DNA from 4 places in the Vreelandella sp. L-15 genome. Region 3 is predicted to be linked to each of the others. Evidence: predicted binding sites of a transcription regulator. Region 3 holds the regulator's gene; each other region holds the start of a gene.
What was found. Region 3 encodes sigma-54, which starts transcription at its own class of promoters, with help from an activator protein. Its sites were predicted from a motif close to TGGCACNNNNNTTGCTNT; they were not measured.

Region 1 (2,202 bases), on a different contig from region 3:
TGGACGATACCCGAGCCCGCATAGTCAGAGTAGCCAACGCCATCCAGCCAGCCGCCGCCCCAGGTCCAGTAGCCAGACACCGGGTAGATGAAGGCGGTCATGACCACCGCGAAGGCCAGGAAGGCCCACAGCTTCATACGCTCGGCCACGGCACCCGACACGATCGACATCGCCGTTGCGACGAACACGACCTGGAAGAAGAAGTCCGAACGCATGGAGTAGTAAGGTGCATCTTCACCACCGGCCAGCACCGCATCGACGCTGTTCTCGGTACCGATCAGGAACCCAAGGCTAGGCAGGAAACCGCCTTCGCCGCTGGAGTACATGATGTAGTAGCCCACCAGCAGGTACATGGTGCAGGCAATGGCAAACAGCGCAATGTTCTTGGTCAGAATTTCAGCGGTGTTCTTGGAACGTACCATACCGGCCTCGAGCATCGAGAAGCCGGCGGCCATCCACATGACCAGTACGCCGCAAATCAGGAAGTAAAACGTATCGAGCGCATAGCTCAATTCTGTAAGCTCGTTCATCAGGTGTTCCCCGTGATCCAAGAGAAGTTATACGTAGTGGGTCGTCGTTGTGTGGGCAGGCCTATACCGCGTCGGCGCCACGCTCTCCGGTACGAATACGAATGACATCTTCCAGCGGCGTCACGAACACTTTGCCGTCACCGATCTTGCCGCTGTTGGCAGCGCTGCAGATGGCATCCAGCACGCTCTCCAGACGCGCATCGTCCACGGCCACTTCCACTTTCACCTTGGGCAGAAAGTCCACTACGTACTCGGCACCGCGATACAGCTCGGTGTGGCCTTTCTGCCGACCAAATCCCTTGACCTCAGTAACCGTAATCCCCTGCACGCCGTTGTCGGCGAGTGCTTCACGAACGTCGTCAAGCTTGAAAGGCTTGATGATAGCGGTGATGAGTTTCATCCCGGATCTCCCCTGCTGGTTCAGTCCCACTCGGTGGAGAGCGGCGTGGCCGCCCGAATTTAGTGCTTGCCCTGCTAATGCTCATACCGTGCCACTGTATTTTTTATCATTGAAATTCATACCCTTAAGGTTTCAAAAGTGCGCTTTACAGCCACTGGCAAGGCGACTACGCATCCATTCACACCCACCCATGCACTAAAAACGATCACCAATAAAAGCGGCACGCTCTTTTTTGATGCATGCGCACACTGCAGGAGAAAACGCACGCGGGGCATGCGGTTTGGCAAAGGGTTGCGTATCCTTACAGGTAAGCTATCCACATTTATGCGCCACCGTTTGAGGAGAGAGCCATGACGCCCCAGGATCGCATCAGCCGTTTAGCCCAGCAGATAGGCGACCGTTTACAGAATGCTTCCCAGGCCCCGGAAGACATTCAGAAAGGCGTGCAGCAAGTGGTACGAGGCGCCTTCGACCGCCTGGAGCTGGTATCACGAGAAGACTTTGATATCTTGATGGATGTGCTTCAGCGCACGCGCGCGCGTGTCGAAGCGCTGGAGCGTCAGGTGGCCAGCCTGGAAGCCACGGTGGAAGCGGCCAGCGCCGCGCAGCCCCCCCCCATGGAAGCCGAAGTACCGCCAGCCCCCGTTGAGCCTGCCGAGCAAGGCAAGCCCACCCCCGGCAACCCAAGCTGAGGCAACGCTGGGTGGCCTTGGATAGGCACCCAGCGCGCTTATCCGCCTGACCCCTTACGGCTCACTTTGTGACGCATCAAACGCGCGAAGGCATGGCGAAAGCCACCTCATGCACCATGTTGGAGCAGTTACGCCCCTGAGGCGTCTCGCGCTGACGACTTGTGCGACCTCCGCTGTTTCCATTTGCAATTGATAAACAGAATCGTTTAAATAAAGCGCTTATTGTCAGGTGCCCACTTCATGCGCTGCATCCCCCGACTCCCGACCCTGGCCCGCAGCTGCTTGCTCGCGGCAGCCCTGCTGTTCAGCACCGCCAGCCACGCCCAGTGGGCCACTATCGACTGGACCATCGCCGAAACGCTGCTGGCGATTGGCGCTCCGGTCAGCGGTATCGCGCAACAGCCGGGATATCACGATTGGGTAGGCGAGCCGCGTATCCCGGAGCACGTCAGCGACCTTGGCCTACGCACCCAGCCCAACTTCGAGCAGTTGGCCCAATCGCCCCCTGAGCAAACCCTGCTCTCGCCCATGTTTACCGGGCTGATTCCTCGGTTGGAGCGCATCGCGCCGGTGGGCACTT
Region 2 (2,202 bases), on a different contig from region 3:
GCTCGGAAAACAGCGACGGCAGTATCAACCCCATCGGGCGACGCTTAGCAAACTGACTCAGCTCCTGCTCCAATGCCTCTACCGGGCGGCGAGTTAGGTTATGAAAATCGGTGATAACGCCATTTTGATGAAAGTCACTCATTCGCTGATCCCCTTTTGGGTTAGGCCGTTTCTGGTTGTTGGCTGAGTACCGCCGCTAGTCGGCGGTCGTCTCGCCCCCACCAGTGGGCTACCCCCTCGGCCCAGCCCGTTGGTCCAGTTTCCTTAGTGCGATAAAGCGCTGTGTTCGTGGGTGTGACGGTTAAGTCGTGGCAGCCTTTAATCACGACGGCCTGATCGACGGCATCGAGCATGGAAATATCATTGGGGCCATCGCCTAGCCCCAGCGACAGCGGCGCACGGCCACGGAGCGCGGTAAATCGCTTAATGAGCCAGTCAACGGCGCTGCCTTTATCCGAGGCCTTACCCATTACGTGCCAAAAGCGCCCGCCTTGCGTCAGCGTCAACCCATCGCCCTCAAGCGCTAAGCGAAAGTTTGCCAGCGCGGCCTCGTCGTCTTCCCAGATAAGCGGCTCGCTGCCTTCACGCTTTCGGGCAGCCTTGGCACGGGGTTCATCTAAACCGGTAAGCGCCATGACTTGGGTAATATCCAGCTCACTCATACGGGTAAAACGAACGCCCAGGCGTTTGCGCCAGACGTTAAGCCGTGCCCGGATAAAGCCCACATCTACTCCAGTGTGTTTAACCACCACGCCATCCAGGCCACTACCTGGGCGGTCTAGCCGTGCGTGACACCAGCCCGGTGGCAGGCCAATCACAGCGCCGTTTTCCGCCACAAATGGGGTAGCTGTCAGGCCTAGCGCTTCACGCAGGGAAATAAGCTCGGCACGGGTTTTACTAGTGACCGGTATAACGGGCACGCCCTGCTGTTTTAGACGCGCCAGCCAAGGCGCTGCCGGTGAGAAGTCATAGCTGTGGTGGTCTAGCAAGGAACCGTCTAGGTCAGTGACCACCAAGCGTGGTTGAAGCGCTGGGTCAGCACTATCGGGCGACAGCGCTATATCAGGCAACTCGGTCTGAGTATGTGCAGTGCGAGTCTGTTCGGTCATGGCACCACCTTATTGCAATCTTAAAAGCCGTTACGCAGGCGTCTCTTTCAGATAAGCAATAAAGCAGAATGTATGCCAATGAAGTTCATCTAATATAAATCAAATACTTAAAATCAAAGAAAGGGCGCTGAAGGCTTGAGCACCAAAAAAGCGCATCAGAAAAGCACCAAATGGGTGCAAAAAAGTGAGCTAAGTTTTTCATTTAAGATGTCGGCCTAAAAGCCTACAAAAAATTGCACAAGCGCTTGGCGAAATCTCATAAATAGCTATACTCATATTGTACTCACTGGCATTCACGTACACTCCTCACCTGATGTCAGTGGGCTGCAGTGAGCCAAGCCCTTTAATGCCCGCCCCCCCCCGGCGGGCTTTTTTATTGTGCTTACCCTTTGGCTAGTGCGCCCTACTCCACATGGATGACCACTTCCACCCGGCGGTTACGGGCACGCCCTTCTGCCGTGCTGTTATCTTCTAACGGCTGGGTCGCCGCTAGGCCCACTGCCCGCAAACGCTCAGAGGCCACACCCGCCTCCTCCAAGGCTTCTACAATGGCGATAGCACGGGCGCTTGAAAGCGCCCAGTTAGATGAAAACTCCGGCGTGTTAATGGTTTGGCTATCGGAGTGCCCCTCTACCCATACTTCACCATCGTAGCGCTGAATGGTTTCCAGCAGGCTACCCACCAACGATGAGCCGCCTTCGGTAAGCTCCGCCGTAGCAGAAGGGAACAGCAGCCTATCTTGCACCCGCAAGCTAATACCCTCCGCCACACGGGAGACCTCTACGCCCTCTAAATTTGGCAGATACGCTGACGTTTCAACGCGCTCAGGCAGGCTTGTGTCCAGCGCCAGGGCGCTGCTGATGGCCTCATCGCTGATTTCCTGAACATTAACCGGCGGGCGATCTGTCAGTAGAACCATATAATCTGCCATGGGCGAAGTGGCCACCTCTTCTTCTATGCGCACCAAAGGAGTAGGAAGGGTCGGTGTCAGGCGTTCAGACAGCGTCTTAACGAACGGTAGCTCATCGGCCGGCGTTAGCTCTGCTGGCTCAGGGAGTGCTAATAGCGGCGGCACGCTAAAGGTGGAGACAGA
Region 3 (2,202 bases):
ACGTGATGACCAGTGATGTTTACTTGCATTGACGTGCTCCTTATCCATCGGACTGTACTTCGATTGTAACCCTTTTTACGCTATTGCAAAGCCCTTGCGTTGAGTTTGTTCATACGTACCGCTTAACTAGCGTAAACGGCGGCGCTCACTTGACGAGGGAATGCCCATTGACTCCCGATATTTTGCGACAGTACGCCGTGCAACGCTAATGCCCCCCTCTTCAAGCAGAGTCACCAAGCGGCTATCGGAGAGCGGTTTTCCTGAGGGCTCATCCTGAATCAGCTTTTTGATGCGGGCGCGAATGGCTGTGCTGGAGTGGCTGTCGCCGCCGTCTTGGCCGCTTACCTGGCTTGAGAAGAAGTACTTAAGCTCGAAAACGCCCCGTGGCGTGTGAATAAATTTCTGCGTGGTCACACGAGATATGGTGGATTCGTGCATCTCTACCGCTTCAGCAATATCCGCTAAAATCAGCGGTTTCATTGCTTCTTCGCCATGCTCCAGAAAGCCAATTTGGCGTGCAATAATTTCACGCCCAACTCGTAGCAGCGTGTCATTGCGACTCGATAAGCTTTTGATCAGCCAGCGGGCTTCTTGGAGGTGCTCTTTGAGGAACTGGTTGTCTTGGCTTTTGTCTGCGCGTTTGATCAAGCTGGCGTAGTCGGGCTGTATACGCAAGCGTGGTAGTGCTTCTGGATTGAGCTCTAAATGCCAACCTTCATTGTCGTGCCGAACGACTAGGTCGGGGGTGATGTAGCTGTCGTCGGTAACGCCATAGGTGCTCCCAGGGCGTGGGTCAAGGCTGCGAATTAAACGGATGACATCGTCAAGCTGCTCGTCATCAAGGCTTAAACGGCGCTTGAGAAGCCGCATATCGTCTTTGCCTAATGCTTCCAAAAACTGGCGAACCAGCCGTTTGGCGGGCATTAGCAGAGGGGTGTCCTCAGGTAGTGAGGCGAGTTGCAGCATCAGGCATTCACGCAGGTCTCGGGCAAAGACGCCGGTGGGCTCAAATTGCTGCAAGCGCAGCAGGGTATTTTCCACTTCCCGCTGGCTTAAGCTGTCATGGCCTTGGGCTTTTAATCCTTCCCGAATGTCATTAAGCGGCTGGGTGAGATAGCCGTTGGCATCCAGCGCATCAATCAGGCTTTCCGCGATGGCGTATTCTCGCGGGCTAAAGTCTGTCATGGCCAGTTGCCATAGCAGGTGGCCATGTAGGCTTTGTCCAGCGGCTTGGCGCTCGAAGTCGGGGCCTTCACTGCTGCCACCCAGGCTGCCTATGTCTTGATAGGTATCTGACCAGTCACTGTCGACGGAGAGTTCGTTGGGGATGCTCTCGGACCACTCAGCCTCTTGAGGCTCACTGACAGCCTGCTCGCCAAACTCATCTTCTTGCTCAAGCATGGGATTGGCATCTAGCGCTTGCTGAATTTCTTGACGAAGGTCCAGCGTCGATAGCTGAAGCAGGGCGATAGCCTGCTGCAGCTGAGGTGTCATGGTCAGCTGTGTGCCGATACGCAATTGGAGAGAAGCTTTCATGACCATCTGAGAACCACTCGTTAATCAGAAAGCTCCACCCTAGAGCGAGTTATGGCTTGGTGCAAGTGCAATAAGCATGCCACTAAAAGAAATGCTTCTGCAGGTCACTGTTTAAAGGCGGAAATCAGCGCCTAAATAGACATCTCGAACCTTCTGGTTGTTGAGGATTTCCTGGGCGTTTCCACTGGCAATGATGTGACCGTCGCCAACAATGTAGGCAATATCACAAATATCCAGCGTTTCACGAACGTTATGGTCGGTGATCAATACGCCAATGTGGCGTTTCTTTAACGCTCGAATGATAGCTTTAATTTCCCCAACGGAAATCGGGTCAACCCCGGCAAAAGGTTCATCCAGCAGGATAAAGGCCGGTTCGGTGGCCAATGAGCGGGCGATTTCAACACGGCGGCGTTCGCCCCCAGAAAGACTCATGCCTAAGTTGTCGCGTATATGAGTGATGTGAAAATCTTCAAGTAGTAACTCAAGTTGTGCTTCCCGGGCGCTTCGATCAAGCTCTTTGCGTGTCTCTAAAATGGCCATAATGTTGTCAGCCACGGAGAGCTTGCGGAAGATGGAAGCTTCCTGGGGTAGATAACCAATCCCTGCCATGGCGCGTTCATGCATAGGAGCATGAGTGAGGTCAAGGTCGTCAATGCCTACTTTGCC
Region 4 (2,202 bases), on a different contig from region 3:
AGCGCATTCGCATGACCACTCACCCGATCGAGTTCGACATGTACTACTCTTGCTAAGAACGGTTGCTAAACACCGTTTTAACAAGAGTGCTAACATCACCCTTGCGGTGTGATTAGCCTGAAAAACCCCGCCTCGGCGGGGTTCTTTGTTGGAGCAACATAAGGGTGAGAAAGTAATGATCAGTAGATGGCGTTTGCGTCAAAAAAGTGGTTTGTCCACAGGGGCTGCGCTACTGCTGGGCTTGTGGGTAAGCGCTGCGCAGGCTCAAACGGTGTATCGTGTGGTGGATGCGCAGGGCAACGTGACGTTTACTGACAACCCAGAGCGTGGTGGTAAAGCGATCACGCTGGCCCCGCTGCAGAGCGTGCCTACCGCTGCTCGGCCTGCTTCTCTGTCTCCCCGCGCCAAGGGGAATCCTGGCCAACCGTTTATGCCCTATGACCGCTTTGCGATTGCTAACCCAGCGGCGGGGGCCTCGTTGCGAAATAATATGACGCCGGTTGAAGTGGCGGTTTCGCCGCCGCTACGCGACGACCACCAAATTCAACTGCTCGTGAATGGCGAACTAAGCCAATCTGCCCTGCATAGCGATGCGTTCTGGCTGGCGGGCTTGCCAGCGGGCCAACACCAGCTGCAGGCCGAACTGTTGGATAGCCAAGGGCGTATTCAACACCGCACCGATCCGGTGACTATTTTTATTGCTGAATAGTGCAATGCACTACAATGGTGCATAGGAGTATCTGAATTTGTTCGGCAGTGCGCTATAACGGCTCGCTGTGCCCACACCGGCTGCCCATCAGCCGTGCATGCCGCCGTTTGTGCTTAATTGGCGCGCTTTTTGCAGTTCCTCTCTCAACGATCCCATCACGCTAGTGTTCATCACACTATTATTAGAGCGACGTTTCAGGACACGCCATGTATCAGCGCTTATTAGAACATCTCACCACCGCAGTGCTACTGCTCGACGGTGAACTCCGTGTCCGCTGGATGAACCCAGCGGCGGAAGCGCTGCTAGCGGTGAGCTTTAGCCGTGTGCAGGGTATTAGTCTAGACACCTTGCTAGGCGGTGGGGAAAGTATTGATGAGGTATTGGCCAAAGCGCGGGATGCCTTTCACCCCTATACCCAGCGGGAAGCGCGTATCACGCCGCTCAATAGTGAGCCGCTCACGGTGGACTATACGGTAACGCCCCTCTCAGCCGATGAGCTACTGCTGGAAGTCGAGCCGAGAGACCGCTTGATGCAGATCTCCCGCGAAGAGGCGCTCACCACCCGCCAAGAGACCATTAAGGTGCTGGCGCGGGGCTTGGCCCACGAGGTGAAAAACCCATTAGGCGGCATTCGCGGTGCGGCGCAACTGCTGGAGCGTGATTTAGACGACCCGGCGCTGCGGGAATTTACCCATATCATCGTCGAAGAAGTAGACCGCTTACGAGATTTGGTTGATTCCATGCTGGGCCCGAACCGCATCATTAAACATGAGCCGGTCAATATCCATAAAGTGCTGGAGCGAGTGCGAGCGCTGCTGATTGCCGAGCATCCCCATGTCACCGTCAACCGCGATTACGACCCCAGCCTGCCGGATCTTTCCGGTGATGAGTCGCAAATGATTCAGGCGGTATTGAACGTGGCGCGTAACGCGGTGCAGGCCATGAGCGATGCAGAGACCCCCTCACCGGGGCTGATTCTGCGCACCCGCGCCCGGCGCCAGTTCACTTTAGGCGCCGAGCGGCACCGGCTAGTGAGCGAAGTCGGCGTGATTGATAACGGCCCTGGCATTCCTGAAAGCCTACGCGAAACCCTCTTTTACCCGATGGTGTCTGGCCGCGCGGAAGGCAGCGGTTTGGGGCTATCCATTGCTCAGTCAATTTTGTATCAACATCAGGGATTGATCGAATGCGACTCACGACCTGGACATACCGAATTTCGTTTACTGATTCCATTAGTTATTAATTGCACCGGAGAAGCGTCATGACTGAGGCGACACGTACCGATGTTGCACGGGTGGTTATTGTCGATGATGACCGCGCTATCCGTTGGGTGCTGGAGCGCGCACTGGCGCAGCCAGACCTAGAGGTTGAGTGTATTGAGCGTGCCGACACGGCGCTGGCACGGCTGCTGGAAAGCCCACCGGATGTGTTGGTGACCGATATTCGCATGCCGGGGATTGATGGGCTGGATTTAATGTCACGGGTTCGCGAAG

Region 1: AC13CY_RS04530 (P-II family nitrogen regulator) is a predicted target of sigma-54. The motif match lies at 1,007-1,024, and genes of this name have one in related genera.
Region 2: AC13CY_RS07545 (HAD-IIB family hydrolase) is a predicted target of sigma-54. The motif match lies at 1,170-1,187, and genes of this name have one in related genera.
Region 4: glnL (nitrogen regulation protein NR(II)) is a predicted target of sigma-54. The motif match lies at 828-845, and genes of this name have one in related genera.

The regions. Positions count from the first base shown of each region.
Region 1 covers NZ_JBSXNN010000037.1:761-2,962, reverse strand. Annotated here, with positions in the region: gene AC13CY_RS04535 (ammonium transporter) at 1-530, opposite strand, end outside; gene AC13CY_RS04530 (P-II family nitrogen regulator) at 592-930, opposite strand; gene AC13CY_RS04525 (accessory factor UbiK family protein) at 1,281-1,622, shown strand; gene AC13CY_RS04520 (ABC transporter substrate-binding protein) at 1,863-2,202, shown strand, end outside.
Region 2 covers NZ_JBSXNN010000055.1:1,228-3,429, forward strand. Annotated here, with positions in the region: gene AC13CY_RS07540 (glycosyltransferase family protein) at 1-142, opposite strand, end outside; gene AC13CY_RS07545 (HAD-IIB family hydrolase) at 162-1,109, opposite strand; gene AC13CY_RS07550 (OmpA family protein) at 1,513-2,202, opposite strand, start outside.
Region 3 covers NZ_JBSXNN010000092.1:85,104-87,305, reverse strand. Annotated here, with positions in the region: gene hpf (ribosome hibernation-promoting factor, HPF/YfiA family) at 1-29, opposite strand, end outside; gene AC13CY_RS13955 (RNA polymerase factor sigma-54) at 127-1,542, opposite strand; gene lptB (LPS export ABC transporter ATP-binding protein) at 1,648-2,202, opposite strand, start outside.
Region 4 covers NZ_JBSXNN010000057.1:13,514-15,715, reverse strand. Annotated here, with positions in the region: gene glnA (glutamate--ammonia ligase) at 1-56, shown strand, start outside; gene AC13CY_RS08310 (DUF4124 domain-containing protein) at 176-709, shown strand; gene glnL (nitrogen regulation protein NR(II)) at 916-1,974, shown strand; gene ntrC (nitrogen regulation protein NR(I)) at 1,971-2,202, shown strand, end outside.